2 linked regions of the Hahella chejuensis KCTC 2396 genome follow. The protein of the gene in region 2 interacts with the protein of the main gene of each other region in a pairwise test. Links are inferred from orthologs where the notes say so. Each region holds a gene or a part of one and is shown on either strand. Other genes may lie near its edges.

Region 1 (7,701 bases), 4.8 Mb from region 2 along the record:
ATGACTTCGCCTTCTTCTGCGCTGACGAAATGCTCCGGGCGGATGCCCAGGGTCGCTTTGTCGCCGGTTTTCAGGCCCGCCCCATTAACCGGCACGATGACGTCGATGGCGCCTGGCAACGAGACTTTGACGGACTGAGCGCCCGCTTCCATCACCGTGCAGGTGACGAAGTTCATTTTGGGAGAGCCGATAAACCCGGCGACAAATTTGTTGGAAGGATAGTGGTACAGCTCCAGTGGCTTGCCGACCTGCGCAATGCGTCCGTGGTCCAGCGCGACGATTTTGTCCGCCATGGTCATAGCTTCCACCTGATCGTGGGTTACGTAGATCATGGTGCTCTGCAGGCGTTTATGCAGTTTGGAGATCTCGATACGCATCTGCACCCGCAGTGCGGCGTCCAGGTTGGACAGTGGCTCGTCGAACAGAAACACCTTCGGTTCGCGCACCATGGTGCGGCCAATGGCCACCCGCTGACGTTGTCCGCCGGACAGATCCTTGGGTTTGCGTTGCAGCAGGTGCTCCAGTTGCAGAATGCGCGCGGCGTTTTCCACGCGCTTGTCGATTTCGATTTTGGCGGTTTTCGCCAGTTTCAGACCAAACGCCATGTTCTCCGCCACGTTCATGTGGGGATACAGGGCGTAGGACTGGAACACCATGCCCACTTCACGCTGCATGGGGGCTTTATCGTTCATGCGTTCTTCGCCGATGAACAGATCGCCGGAGGTGATTTCCTCCAGACCCGCGATCATGCGCAGCAAGGTGGACTTGCCACAACCGGACGGGCCGACGAAGACGACGAATTCGCCGTCTTCAATATCCAGATTGATGTCTTTGGATATTTCTACCGTGTCATAACTTTTGCAGACATTTCTTAGCGTTACGCTGGCCATGGCTGGACCCTCTTGACTTGATTGCCGGCGTGTTTACGCCAACTGACAAATACCGATTCCGTAAGCGGGAAGGTGGACGCGGGCGTCGCTCCATTCCGCGTTAAGTACGCTGAGTTCGCTCACTACCGTTTTGGCGCCGGCGGGCAGCTCGATGTCCACGCTTTGCCCGGACAGGTTCAACGCCACCATCATGCGTTCGCCGTTATGGCTGCGCTCGTAGAGAAGCGTATCCGGCGGGCTTGGCAGGAAGCGGACGTCGCCTTTCTGCAGCACAGGCTGCGCTTTGCGCCAGTGCAGGAATTCACGGTAGATGTGCAACAGCGAGTCTTCCGCATCTTCTTGCTCCGCCACCGCGGCGGCGACATGTTCTGGATACACCGGCAGCCAGGGTTTGCCGGCGGTAAAGCCGGCATGCTCTTGCTCCGCCTTCCAGGGCATGGGCGTGCGACAGCCGTCGCGGCCTTTATATTCCGGCCAGAAAGCAATGCCGTAGGGATCGACCAGATCCTCATACTCCAGTTCCGCTTCCACCAGACCCAGCTCTTCGCCTTGATAGAGGCACACGCTTCCCCGCAGGGTGAGCAGCATCGCCATGTAGACTTTGTTCAACGCCAATGGCGCTTCCTGTCCGCACCAGCGTGTGGCCACCCGCGCGACGTCGTGATTGCCGATGGCCCAACAAGGCCAGCCGTCCACCAGTTTCGACTCAATGGTTTCCACGGTTTTGCGCAGAAACTTGGCGTCGCATTGTTCGGTCAGGAAATCGAAGGAGTACGCCATGTGCAGCTTGTCGCCATCGGAGGTGTAAGCGGCCATGGTGTCGAGGGAGTTGTCGTCGCCGATTTCGCCTACGGTGGTTGTGCCCGGGTATTTCTCTAACAGGGCGCGTACCCGTTGCAGGAACGGCAGGTTTTCCGGCTGTGTTTTGTCGTAAAGGTGACGCTGGTAAGCGTAGGGATTTTCTTTACGCACTCCGATGGAGCCTTCCGCCACCTCGGTGTTGGCGGGGTTATCCCGCAGCAGCTTGTCGTGATAGCAGAAGTTGATGGCGTCGAGACGGAAACCGTCCACGCCTCTTTTCAGCCAGAACTCGACGTCGCTGAGCACTTGCTCTACCACTGCCGGATTGTGGAAATTCAGGTCCGGCTGGCTGGTCAGAAAGTTGTGCAGATAATACTGACGACGACGGCTGTCCCACGCCCAGGCGGAACCGCCAAATACGGATACCCAGTTATTGGGCGGCGTGCCGTCGGGTTTCGCCTCCGCCCACACATACCAGTCCGCTTTTGCATTGTCGCGACTGCTGCGGCTTTCCTTGAACCAGGCGTGCTGGTCGGAAGTGTGGCTGAGCACCTGATCGATGATGATTTTCAGGCCGCGCTTGTGCGCTTCCGCCACCATCGTCTCGAAATCTTCCAGGGTTCCGAAAATAGGATCGACGTTGCGATAGTCGGAAACGTCGTAACCAAAATCCTTCATGGGGGAAGTGAAGAAAGGAGACAGCCAGATGGCGTCCACTCCCAGACTGGCGACATAGTCCAGCTTTGCGGTGACGCCCGGCAGATCGCCGATGCCGTCGCCATTGGAATCAAAAAAACTACGGGGATAAATTTGGTAGATGACTGCGCCGCGCCACCAATCACGATCAACCTGCATGTCGCCTCTCTTAACAACTCCAAACCAGGTAACGCACGTGCACCCACAGATAAGTGGAAGACGTTGTTATTTTTACAGTTATGAAGATGGTGCCTGCGGCGAACCGGCCGAACATCCTCCCTCCCTCTTTTTTCTTGGCGTAGTAGTGGGGATGAGGGGGGAGGAGGAGGCGGAGGGTGGGTATGAGGGGGAGACTCGCTCACTCCCCCTGTATCTTACTCAACAGATCCCGCGCCAGATTGATGGCTTCTGAGCGGTGGGTGATGTTCTGTTTTTGGTAGAGGCTGCGGATGTGGGTTTTTACTGTGGTGGGAGCCACTTTCATGTGCTCGGCGATCTGGTCGTTGGACAGACCGGCGTGGATAAGGCTGAGCACTTGCCATTCCCGGCGGGTGAGGGGAGAGGTGCGGATGAGTTCCGGCACGTCGGGGCGGTCGATGATGTCCTGAATGATGGCTTCGTCCAGTGAAATGCGGATCGCCCGGCTGAAGTCCCGTTGTTGTTGCGCCAGTTGGATCAGGCGTTCCGCCCGCTGCTTCTCCATCTCGTCCAACTGCTCTTCGCTGATCAAGGCTTTGAGAATGTTGATCAGCACCTTGCCGATGCGCAGGAAGCTGCCCACCGCGCCGGTGGTGCTAGCGAGCTTCAATGCGATGGCCATGTGGCGCAGGGCGTCTTCACGTTGCTCGTTAAGCCAGTAAAGCTGCGATAAATGGATATGGTTGCGGTTGATATCGGTTTTCAGGCCAAACTGTTCCGCCATGCTTTGAATGCCTTCCAACAGCGGCAGCGCCTTGTCGAAATCTCCCAGACTGACGTAGGCGCGGGCCCAGTTGCGGATATTGCACTGGGTGAAATGGTTAGTGGCCTGTTCCGGCGTCGGCTCCGGCGCCGCAGTCAGCCAGCGTTGAATGGACTCTTTGTCGCGCACTGCGTCCCAGTAGGAAAGCATGGCTGCGTGGGCGTTGGCGGTCCAGTCGATATGGTATTCGCCGGAGGCCAGCATTTTGTGAATCTTCTGCACGTAGTCCGCGCATAAAGACTGACGTCCCCGCGCCTGGGCGATTTTCGCCAGCATCACATAGCTTTGGATGAACCAGCGTTCTCCCTGGCTTTCCAGAATCTCGATGCCCTTCAGCGCGCATCGCTCCGCGCTTTCCAGGTGATGCCATTCCCACATGATCTGGCTGCGAATGCGGTACAGGAATTCCAGAATGGGCAGGCGTTCCAGGCTGTGGTCCTCCGCATACTGCAGCGCCTTCTCCTGGATGTTGTAGGCTTTCTGCAGATAGCCTTGGGCGACGCTGATCTCCGACTGCTGACACAATGCCCAAATGACGTTCTGGTGCGCATGCTCCGCCAAGGCCAGTTGCTCGGTGTCCTGCATGCGGGTGATGGCTTCTTTCAGGTGGCCCTGTACGAACAGGGACTCGCCAATCACCGATGAAGCGGCGGTGCGGGAGGTCGGTAGGTAAACCGGGTCATGGGCCAGCGCGGACTTGGCGAAAGTCTGCGCCCTCTCTGCATCGCCCACATTCATGGCCACCTGGGCGCGCACGGCGTTGAACTCGCCGTTGATCGCTTCCCACTCTTCTTCGCTGCAGTGAGTTTTCAGGTGTTGCTCCGCCGCCCTGAGCCAGGACTCCACTTCAGACCACTGATACTGCCCTTGCGCCACCCAGGCTCTCAGCAGGGTGAGAATGGGGTGGTCGGCGATGACCTCTTTATTCAGCGCGTCGAAACAGCGCTGCAGCAGATTGAACTGGCCTTCGGTGAAAAAGTCGCGACCACAGCTCAGCAGAATGTCCTTAATGCGCTGCTGGTCTTTGGCCAGCACTGCATGACGAGCGGCGTCTTCGAAAAAGCCCATCTCACGCCAGGCGTCGCTGGCGCGCTGGTGGAGCTGCGCGGTTTCATCGGGCAGCACGCAGACTTGCATGTGCCGTAAATATGCAGCGAACAATGGATGGTAGCGGAACCACAAGCCGCTGCTGTCCAGGGGCACGATGAACAGTCCCAGGTTCAATAGCGAGTTCAACAGGAACTGGCCGTCCTGTTGTTGCGCCAGGCGCATCACCATCAGCGCGTTGAAACGTTCCAGCACGCTGGTGCGCAGCAGGAACAGACGCTGTTCGTTGTCGATGCTGGTGCGGGTCAGTTCATCAAAGTAATCGAATATATAGTGATTGCCGCTGTGCAATTGCTCCACATACTCGTTGAATTCCACCCCGGTGGAGGCGGTCGCCGCCAATAACTGCAAGGCCGATACCCAGCCCTCGACGCGGCGGTTGGCGCGTTCGACGCTTTCCCGGGACACTTCAAAACGCAGGCGTTGCTCAAAATACACCTGCGCCTCGTCGGCGCTGAAGGAAAGGTCCTTGGCGGTGATTTCCAGCATCCGCCCCTGCATGCGCAATTGCGCCACGCCGATGGGCGGCGTGGTGCGGGACAACAACACCAGGGTGATATAAGGAGGCAGGTGGCGCAGCAGGAACATCACTCCGCTGTGGATCTCCGGATTGCTGATCAGGTGATAGTCATCTAGAACCAGATGCAACGGATCGCCTTCCAAAGGCAGTTCAGACAGCAAGTCCGTGAGAAACGTCTGCAAGGTCGGATAGCCTTGTTGGTTCAAGGTGCGCAGGGTTTCCGGACAGGCGCCTCGGGTGGCCTCATTCAGTGAATGGGCGACATAGAAAGCGAACTGTTCGCTCAGGTTATCCTGGGCGTCGAGACGGAACCAGGCGGCGTTGGCGCCCAAAGCGCCCAAGCGGTCGTCGATCATCGTGGTTTTGCCGTAACCCGCAGGGGCTTGCACCAGGATCAGGTTGACCGGGTCGATCTCGTGCAGCAGATCGTCGAACTTTTCCCGCTCCAACAGATGCGCAGGCCTCGGCGGCGGCAGTATCTTGGCTTTTATCAAAGTTAAAGACTCGGGCTTTATTGTAGTTGTCATCGGCGACCCTAATTATGTTTCAGCGCTAATGTCGTCCATTATTGGCCGGTTCATACGCCGGTCATGAATTTTTGGTTATATGGAGTCTTGGCTCCCTGGACGCAGTTACTTCAGACTTTAGCAAATATCGCTCTGGAAAGTCAGCGTCCGTTCACCGTATGCGCCCCGGCGGCGGGCGCTTATGTGGTTATTGCGTATTGTCGGTATAAGGCCGGAAGACCACCATACGCGGATGTATACGACAGTGCGTTTTCATTATTTCACTTTGCCCGCAATGTCTTGCGCGTCCATTCTGCGATGTGCGCATGTGGCTGCGGTGAAATAGCGGGATCGTAACAGTTTTTGACGCCGCAGCGGTTCTTCCCCTGCGGCTTTTTTTTGCCCTCAGGGTCCGATCTAAAAATCCCCGACTGCGATAGTTTTGTATTGGCGATGCGACTGTGTTTAAGGAAAGGCGCGGAGGTTGGCGGTGGTTATTTTTGCTTATGCGATGGTGATTTTGGTTTGGGCGACGACGCCTTTGGGAGTCGTATGGAGCAGTCAGTCTTTTCATCCGACGGTGGCGGTAGGGTTGCGCATGACGATCGCGGCGGTCGTCACCGGCGTCATTATTCGCTTGTATCGTATTCCCCTGCACTGGGACCGGGACTCGCTCTATAGCTATCTGTGCGGAACCATGGGCGTGTTTGGGGCGATGATGCTGACCTACTTCGCTTCGAAAACGGTTCCCTCCGGATTGATCTCCGTGATGTACGGTCTGTCGCCGATTATGTCCGGCTTGCTTGGCGTCTATCTGCTGGACGGCGCTCGTTTTCAGAAGAGCCAGTGGCTGGCGCTCGCCCTGGCCATAAGCGGCTTGGCCACGGTGTTTGGCAAGGATCTGCACGCCACCGGCTCAATCGTGTTTGGGCTGATGCTGGTTTTGGGGGCGGTCATGCTGTTCAGTCTCAGTGGGGTGTTGTTGAAGAAACAGAAAGCAACCCCGCACCCCCTGGCGCTGACCTTTGGTTCTATTCTGCTGGCGCTTCCCGGCTATTTCATTCTTTGGGCGTTGATGGATGGCGCAACACCCCGCATCGAATTGCATGATCGCGGCTTGTGGGCGGTAGTGTACCTTGCGTTGATTGGCTCGGTGTTGGGTTTCTTCTCCTATTATTACGTACTGCAGAAGCTGCAGCCTTCCACTGTCGCCATGGCGACGCTGGTGACGCCGGTCTTGGCGCTGATGCTGGGGGTGACGCTGAATGATGAGACTATTCATCCCACGGTATTGCTGGGCGGTTGCCTCATTCTGGTTGGTTTGGCTTTATATTTCGATCTGCCGCGCAAGGCGCTGCGCTGGTTGCGGCCCATTAGCGAACCAGCGCTGGTTTTGCCGTTAAGCAACGAAGAAAATAAATGTACTGATCAACAACGCGCAGGCGAGATTGAGATAAAAGCCCACTCGAACCATGGTTCTCTGAGGAACTAATCCGGTCCCATGCACTATGGCGTTGGGCGGTGTCGCCACCGGCAGCATGAAGGCGCAGGAGGCGGCTACTCCGATGGTCAGCGCAGTCTGACCAGGGCCTAACTGACCCGTCGGCAACGCCAGAAAAATTGGAACCAGCAATGCGGCGGTGGCGGTGTTGCTGGACAGCTCGGTCAGAAAAATGACGAAGGCGGTAATCGCCAGCAGCAGTAAAAACGCAGGCCAGGCGGAGACCAGCGTCGCCAGAGACTCTCCCAGCAATTGGCTGGCGCCGGAGCTTTTCAGGATCACGCTCAAGGTCAAACCGCCCCCGAACAGCAATAGAACGCCCCAGTCTGTTGTCGCGCTGATATCCTTCCAGTTGACCACCTTGGTGATGGTCAGTGCGGCCAGGGCGAGGATCGCAATCCAGCTATCCAAGTCTTTCTCTATGCCTATCAACTCCCCCAGTGGCTTGCTCAGCAGCCACATCGCCACCGTACCGGTGAATACGCCAAGCAGCAGCATGCGCTCACGGGTCCAGGTGAAGTCCGCGGACATTGCGCTCTGGGCGCGTCCGCTAAGATCCGGCTGCAAGGTTTTGCGGAGAATCAGCAACATGACCGGCCATAGCATCAGTGTGATGGGCAGGCCCAGTTGAATCCAATCGCTGAACGTCATATTCAACTGGGCGGCGACAATAGCGTTGGGCGGACTGCCAACCAGGGTGGCGACGCCGCCAATACTGG
Region 2 (7,353 bases):
ACGCTGTGGCAGCCGCGACTGAATGCGTCCGGGTCATTGCTATCCAGCGTCGCGCGAATGGCGCGCATACGTTCGACCGTATCTCCGATAAAGGTCTCCACCAATATCTGAAAGTCGTCTTCCATTACTTCCCGCAATTCCGCCAGTGCGCCCATATCAAGGTGAGACAGATCGTTCGAACTCATATTCAAGCTTGCCACTCATAATCCACTTCAACGATATTACCCTGCCCGAAGTACTCCACGCGGCTGCACATGGAGAGCAGCAGGGCCGTGCCACGACCACTATAACAGGTCGGACCCGGTAATTTACCGTCGAGCTTCTGATAATCAAAGCCTTTTCCGCTGTCTTCCACTCGAATCGTCAGCACGCCACCGGCGACCGCGCCTTTGTGGCGAACGTCCACCTTCACAAAATGCCCGTCCAGTCGCCGGATGCGCTCTTCGCGCAGACGATAATATTCCGCAAATCCATCCGGACTGCCTTTGAGCTTGGAGTGCAGGCCCAGCACGCCATGCTCCAGGGCATTGGTGTAGAGTTCGCTGAGAATGGTGAACATCTCGCCGTTACGCGTGCGCAGTCCGGGCACTTCCATGGCGATCTGCAACAACAGGGGCACCGGATCAAACACCGCCAGGGAGTCGCTGCACAGCTCATACGCCATGCGCCAGTGCTGCGGGCCTTTGAGACCGGTGTTGGTGAGATAGTTGTTCTCTATCCCCAGCTCCTTCACCGGCATCATGGTCAGCTCCACCAGCGTCAGGTCATCGCTGGGACCGCCCTCGCCCATGAAGTCGACCACGGAGCGGCGGATTTTTTCAAACAGGTTGAGCTCCCGCAGATTGGCGTTGAAGACCTGTTGCAAGCGCTGCTCGCCAAACATTTCGCCTTTGGCGTTGGTCGCTTCGACAATGCCGTCCGACCACAAATACACCCGGTCGCCGTGTTTCATTTCAAAGCGATAGGTGCGCGCGTCGAAGGCTTCGCCTTTGAGGATGCCAAGAGGCAGGCGGTTGGAGGCGACCTTAATCAACTGATCGCCCTGCACCAGATAGCAATCCGGCAATCCGCCGATCCAGATCTCGATTTCTTCCTGCTCGAAGTTCAATTCCGCCATACAGGCGCAGCAGAAAAAGCCCACTGGCAGAATTTTACGCAGCTTCTGATTCACTTCCCGGAGAATATCTCCCAGCGCATAACCTTTGCTGGTCATGCCATAAAAAATCTCCGCCAGGGGCATGGCGCCGATCGCTGCGGGCAGGCCATGGCCAGTGAAATCCCCCAGCAGCACATGCATGCCGCCGGACGGTTTCTGACAGGCCAACAACACGTCGCCGTTAAAAACCGCCAGAGGCGAAAGCAGATGCTTGATATTGTTGGCGCCGAGGCAGCCCACATGGGCCACGTTGTCGAACACCGTTTTGGCGACCTGCTGCTCACGCACCATATGGTCATTGTGCTCGGCGATCTGGTCCCGTTGCCGCAACAGGGTCTTATGCATTATCCGCATGCGGTTGAAAGCGTTGATCTTGGCTTGCAGGATAATGCGGTTGTAGGGTTTGGAAAGAAAGTCGTCGCCGCCCGCCTCAAGGCATTTGGCGAGAGATTCCGCGTCGCTGAGAGAGGTGAGAAAAATAATGGGAATCAAGTCTTCGCCGGCCAGCAACTTGATTTTACGCGCCGCCTCGAAGCCGTCCATGCGAGGCATCAGGGCGTCCAGAAGGACAATGTCCGGCCGGAACTCGGAGAATTTCTCGATGGCGTCGACGCCATCCACCGCTGTCGCCGTATCATGCCCCTGCTTTTTGACGATATTCTGCAGGATCATACGATCGGACTGGTTGTCGTCGGCGATGAGAATTTTTAACGTTTTCTGGGACCCAAGAACGGACGAGGCCATTTCTGAGTCCAGGGATTGTTTCATAGCAATACCCGATAGGCGCATAAATGGCGGAAAGTCCGTTTCAGACGCCCGAAGTCTGCGGGCGCTTTATTGAATAACAAACAATTGTTCAAAATTGGAAATCGTCAATATCTTCCTGACATCATTATTGCAATTGGTGATGCAGATTTTAGCGTTGTCGCCGCCTGCATAATCCCGCAATAACAACAACATCCCCAAGGCGGAGCTGTCCAGATACGTCGTCTCCGTCATATCGATCTTATACTGCTCGAACGGTCCCTCAGGGTTTTCGTACGCATCCCTGAATTCCTGGTGGGAACTGAAATCAAATCGCCCTTTAATGCGAATGGTCAGTTCGGCATTATCGTCAGAGCGGCTTGTCGTTATAGACATATTGCCTCCTTCTGTTGGCGCTCCCCTAATCAAACCATCTGGATCGGTTAGATCCATTATGTGTTCTTTTTATTTGAAATTCAGGATATTACGAATAGTATGCAGTGAATTTCAATACTCATATTCTTACTAATTCATCAATAGCTGATTTTTACTAAATTTCCAGTTTTCATTCTCCTGGCTGCTGTTTATTCGCAACCAAAAACTGACTTTCAGGCACATTTTCCGCCTGTTCCAGCTAACTCGCTAAAACCAAAAAGCTTTTTCTACAGTGTCTTAATGTCTGTTGTGATAGGCGCGTCGACCGACAGCATCATCCAAGTTGCGCTGTTGCTTCTTGTCCTCGTAATAGGCTTCCTCTTTTTTGCAACGATCAATAAAGTCCTGCATGTTATTTTTTTTCTGGTACGCCGCCCGCCACACGTCCGTCTGTTGCGACAACTGCTGTTTCAACAGCAATAACTGCTGTTGCTGCTGCTCGATGGCCGAGCCCAGCCTGCTGATGAAGACATGATAGGTTTGAATATGACGCACTGAACGTACGCCGTTTTGAGTACCCCTTAATTCATCCTGATAATCACGGTGATAGGCGACCAGCTGCTCCAGCTTGCCTTCCGCCTGTTCCACTCTGCGCCGGATTTCGCCCATTTTCTTGCGCTCGTCTTCCTCGTCCCGCTCCGCCAGATCAAGCACTAACGACAACCTTTGCGACTTCTTTTTCTCCGCCACGTTAAAGCACCTGAACTAAAGTGGAGTCACCCCTGGGGTTTCGCCGGGGCTCTGGGCGCGGCGCCTTGCGCCGGAGCCGGGGTGAACAATTGATTCAACCCTTGTGCGCTATCATTCAGCGTAGCGCGTTCCCGCAGACTTTGCTGTAAAAATTTGCGCATGTGGGGAAATCTTTCAATCGCGTAATCGGTTTCCTTGTCGGAACCGGGCGCGTAAGCGCCGACGCTGATCAAGTCCCGCGTCTGCTGGTAGCGGGCGTACAACTGCTTGAAACGCTGCGCCCTCTGCAAATAGTCCGGCGTGGTAACTTGCGGCATGACCCGGCTGATGGAGGCCTCGACATCAATGGCGGGATAATGCCCTTCCTCCGCCAGGCGTCTGTTAAGGACAATATGGCCGTCGAGGATCGCCCTTGCGGCGTCGGCGATGGGGTCCTGCTGATCGTCCCCTTCCGTCAGCACAGTATAGAACGCCGTAATGGAGCCGCCGCCGGGTTTGCCGTTGCCCGCCCTCTCCACCAGTTGCGGCAGTTTGGCGAATACCGAAGGGGGATAGCCTTTGGTCGCCGGCGGTTCGCCCACCGCCAGGGCGATTTCCCGTTGCGCCTGGGCGTAGCGCGTCAGGCTGTCCATCAACAACAGTACGTTTTTGCCCAAATCACGAAAGTACTCGGCGATGCGCGTGGTCAGGACCGCTGCGCGCAAGCGCATCAACGGTGAGTCGTCGGCGGGAGACGCCACCACCACAGCGCGGCGCAAACCTTCTTCGCCGAGAATGTCCTCAATGAATTCTTTCACCTCGCGACCGCGCTCCCCTACCAGACCGACCACAATGATGTCCGCGGTGGTGAAGCGGGTCATCATGCCGAGCAGCATACTCTTGCCCACGCCGCTGCCGGCGAACAATCCCAGACGCTGGCCGATGCCCACCGTTAACAATGAGTTGATGGCGCGAATGCCGACATCGAGTTTTTCCCGAATGGGCGCGCGGTGCAAAGGATTGATCGGCGCGCCGAACAGTTCAACGTGATGCTCCGCCTGCAATGGACCGCGACCGTCTAATGGCTCGCCGGCGCCATCCAATACGCGTCCCAGCAGACAGGCGCCCACGCCAATGCGTCCTACTCCGGACATCGGCTTCACTTTGGCGCCGGGTTGCAGGCCTTCCACCGCCGCCAGCGGCATCAGGTAAACTCTCTCATCGGAGAAGCCGACTACTTCCGCCTCGACCATACGGCCGCCGCGGACTTCGATCAGGCAACGCTCTCCCAGAGTCATGGGACACCCAACCGCCTCCAGGGTGAGCCCCACAACGCGCGTCAGACGACCATTCAGCTCAGGACGCGCCTGAGCCGGCACAAAGCGCTCGTAATTGCGTAGCCGCTCAACCAGACTCATCATCGCCCTCCGGCGTTTCCTGAGTCTCAGACGGCGCTTGTTTCAGCTTATCCGCCCCACTCGCCTCGATGTCGGGTTGCTCAGCAGGCGTTTCGGAAACGGAATACGCCGCCTCCGCGTTTTTCTCCAACAAGTCCCGGTGCAGATCGCTCATTTCTCCCATTTGATCGGTGAAATCTTTGGTTTCCTGCAAAGAGACATCATCACTGTGACGGGACAGCATTTGCTGTACGGTGGTCTGGAATCGTTTCTCAACAGTGAAGTCCAGCAACGTATGACGGGTCTCGACGCGACACCCGCCCTCCATCAGGGCGGCGTCCGCCTGATACCGGCTTCCTCTTTCTGGAGGTAAGTGTTCTTTGGCGAACGCCAGGTCCTGTGGATTCAGATAGATTGTGACCAATTCTTCTGTATTGGGCAGCGCCGCCAGGGCTTCCTGCAGCACTCGCAGAATTTGCGAGCGATCCACTTTCAATTCGCGGAACACCACCGCCCGTGAAATCGCCAGCACAAGATTGAGCAGCGCCTCCTCCACTTCGTCCTGGTGTTTGCGGATCGGCGTTTCCAGCTCGGCCGCCAGCTCTTCGAAGTGCGTCAGGGCTTTGTCGATGGCCGCGCTTTTGGTCTTCACCGCCTCGCTTTCGCCGCTCTTACGCCCCTGCTCCAGGCCTTGCTGCTCGCCTTTGCGTTTGCCTTCGGCATGTCCTTGTTCAAAGCCTTTCTGAAAGCCTTCTTCCTTGCCTTGTTCAAGCCCCTCCTGATAAGCGCTCTCGCGGATGCTCTCCAGCTCCGCCGCCGTAGGCGGTTTGATCTTGGGAGTTTTCTGCTGCTCCCCCATAACCGGCAGCTCCCAGCGCTCGTAGGCCGTCAGTTTTTCCTTGGGGATGGTTTCGGGTTGATCTTTCATCGGCTGGCTCTGTTAGTGTGGCGTTGCACAGGCGGCGCGCTTACAGCATTTCTTCGCCGCCGCCGCCCAGCATGATTTCGCCGGCTTCGGCCATGCGCCGCGCGATGGTGAGTATTTCCTTCTGCGCCGCTTCCACTTCACTGACGCGTACGGGACCGCGCGCCTCCAGATCGTCGCGCAACAGCTCCGCCGCACGCTTCGACATATTGCGGAAGATCTTTTCCTGCAAATCCTCTTCTGCGCCTTTCAAAGCCAGAATCAGGTTGTCGGACGACACTTCCCGCAACAGGGATTGAATGCCTCGGTCGTCCACATCCTTGAGGTTGTCGAACACGAACATGAGGTCTTCGATCTGACTGCCCAGGTCGGCGTCCACATCCTTGATGGATTCCATCAACGGCGCTTCCAGGCTGGAGTCCATAAAGTTCATGATATCCGCCGCGCGTTTGACGCCGCCGATCCTGCTGGTTTGCGCAGAGGTGCCGCCGGAGAACTGTTTCTCCAGAATGTTGTTGAGTTCCTGCAACGCCTGGGGCTGAATGGTCTCCAGCGCCGCTACGCGCATGATGATGTCCAGACGCACTTTTTCATCGAAATTGGATAGCACTTCCGCGGACTGGTCAGGGTCAAGATAGGAGATGACGATAGCTTGGATCTGGGGGTGTTCGTAGCGAATGATGTCTGATACCGCCCGCGCTTCCATCCATTTCAGCGTATCCAGTCCCGTCGTGTTGCCGCCCAGAAGAATACGGTCGATCAGGCTGGCTGCCTTGTCCTCACCCAGTGCCTGGGTGAGCATAGTGCGAATATAGTCGTCGGCGCCGATGCCCAGACCGGTCTGACCGCCGACGGCTTCAAGAAATTCAGTAGTGACGTGCTCCACAACATCCTGGGTCACGTTCTGCAATTGCGCCATTTGCGCGCCCACACGCTGCACTTCCTTGGGCCCCATGTGTTTTAGAATCTGGGCGGCGTCCGCTTCGCCGAGAGACATGAGCAAAATCGCCGCCGACTCCACGCGGGAGACTTTGCGTACCGGTTTTTTCTCACCTTTCTCGTCACTCATCAGCCATTACCCATTGGCGAACAACCTGGGCCACTCGGCCCGGATCTTCAGCAATCAGTCCTTTGAGCGCGTTAATCTTTTTCTCATATCCCTCAGAGGAGCCGGGCAGTAAAAAATCGCCCGCTGCGTTTAAGCCTACACTTTCTCCCTCACCTACGCCAGAGCCAAGACTTTCCAGTTCAGCCAACCCGTCTTCATCGCCGGCCAACGCCAGATTCTTGGCGTCAGCGCCTCCGCTGGACAGGTTCTTGAAGGTCGGTCGAATGACCCCGAACACCAGAATCAATACGATCAGGAAGGCCACGCCCCATTTGATCAGCTCCCGTATCCAGGGCTGCTCCCACAGCGGCGCTTCATAGTCGCTAATCTCCACTTCCTCCGCCATGAAAGGCGTGTTGATGACATTGACGCTGTCGCCACGGGCGGCGGAATAGCCTACGGCGTCCCGCACCAAAACCGTCAAACGCTGCAACTCCGCCTCCGGCCAGGCCTCGGTAGTGACCGCCCCGTCCGCGCCGACCCGGCGCAAGTCGTCCACGACCACCGCCACGGTGAGGCGCTGAACTTTACCCTGATGCTGTTTAGTGTAGCTGACGGTGCGGTCCACCTCGTAGTTACGCACGGTTTGTTTGCGGATATCCGTAGCCTGACTATTGGCGGTTGCATTGGCTGCGGCGCCGGCGACGCCCGCCTGTTCAGGCACGGCGGCCACACCCGGAGGCTGATTGGACAGAGCTCCGGGAACCCCCTGATTGCTGCCGGCGATACGCTGCTCGCCAATCTCCTGCTCGCTGCGTACCGCCTGAGGGTCAGGATTGAAGGTTTCCTGCGCCTGCTCCACGGCAGTGAAATCCACGTCCGCAGACACTTCCGCGCGAAACCGCCCCGGTCCCAGGATTGGCTCCAGAATACTGTTCACCCGACCGGTCAATACTTCCTCCATGCGGCGGGCGTACTG

What was found.
Region 1: the proteins of fliJ (region 2) and malT interact in binary tests that used the Escherichia coli proteins (3 or more experiments, as listed by UniProt). The link is inferred for Hahella chejuensis KCTC 2396 from one-to-one orthologs.

What each region holds. Positions count from the first base shown.
Region 1 is NC_007645.1:491,268-498,968, forward strand. What follows is about bases 2,546-5,833. They hold malT (HTH-type transcriptional regulator MalT), read right to left. Parts: upstream 5,503-5,833; coding sequence 2,746-5,502; downstream 2,546-2,745. Other genes in these bases: HCH_RS02205 (alpha-glucosidase family protein), read right to left, coding at 2,546-2,546. Also shown: maltose/maltodextrin ABC transporter ATP-binding protein MalK, read right to left, coding at 1-890; more of HCH_RS02205, read right to left, coding at 924-2,545; HCH_RS02215 (DMT family transporter), read left to right, coding at 5,972-6,973; HCH_RS02220 (SLC13 family permease), read right to left, coding at 6,881-7,701. UniProt on the Escherichia coli protein: Positively regulates the transcription of the maltose regulon whose gene products are responsible for uptake and catabolism of malto-oligosaccharides.
Region 2 is NC_007645.1:5,331,491-5,338,843, forward strand. The notes cover bases 1,300-4,239. They hold fliJ (flagellar export protein FliJ), read right to left. Parts: upstream 3,026-4,239; coding sequence 2,573-3,025; downstream 1,300-2,572. Other genes in these bases: HCH_RS23275 (ATP-binding SpoIIE family protein phosphatase), read right to left, coding at 1,300-1,924; HCH_RS23280 (STAS domain-containing protein), read right to left, coding at 1,991-2,296; fliI (flagellar protein export ATPase FliI), read right to left, coding at 3,052-4,239. Also shown: HCH_RS23270 (Hpt domain-containing protein), read right to left, coding at 1-185; more of HCH_RS23275, read right to left, coding at 188-1,299; more of fliI, read right to left, coding at 4,240-4,425; HCH_RS23295 (flagellar assembly protein FliH), read right to left, coding at 4,409-5,329; flagellar motor switch protein FliG, read right to left, coding at 5,370-6,395; flagellar basal-body MS-ring/collar protein FliF, read right to left, coding at 6,388-7,353. UniProt on the Escherichia coli protein: The FliJ protein is a flagellar protein that affects chemotactic events. Mutations in FliJ results in failure to respond to chemotactic stimuli.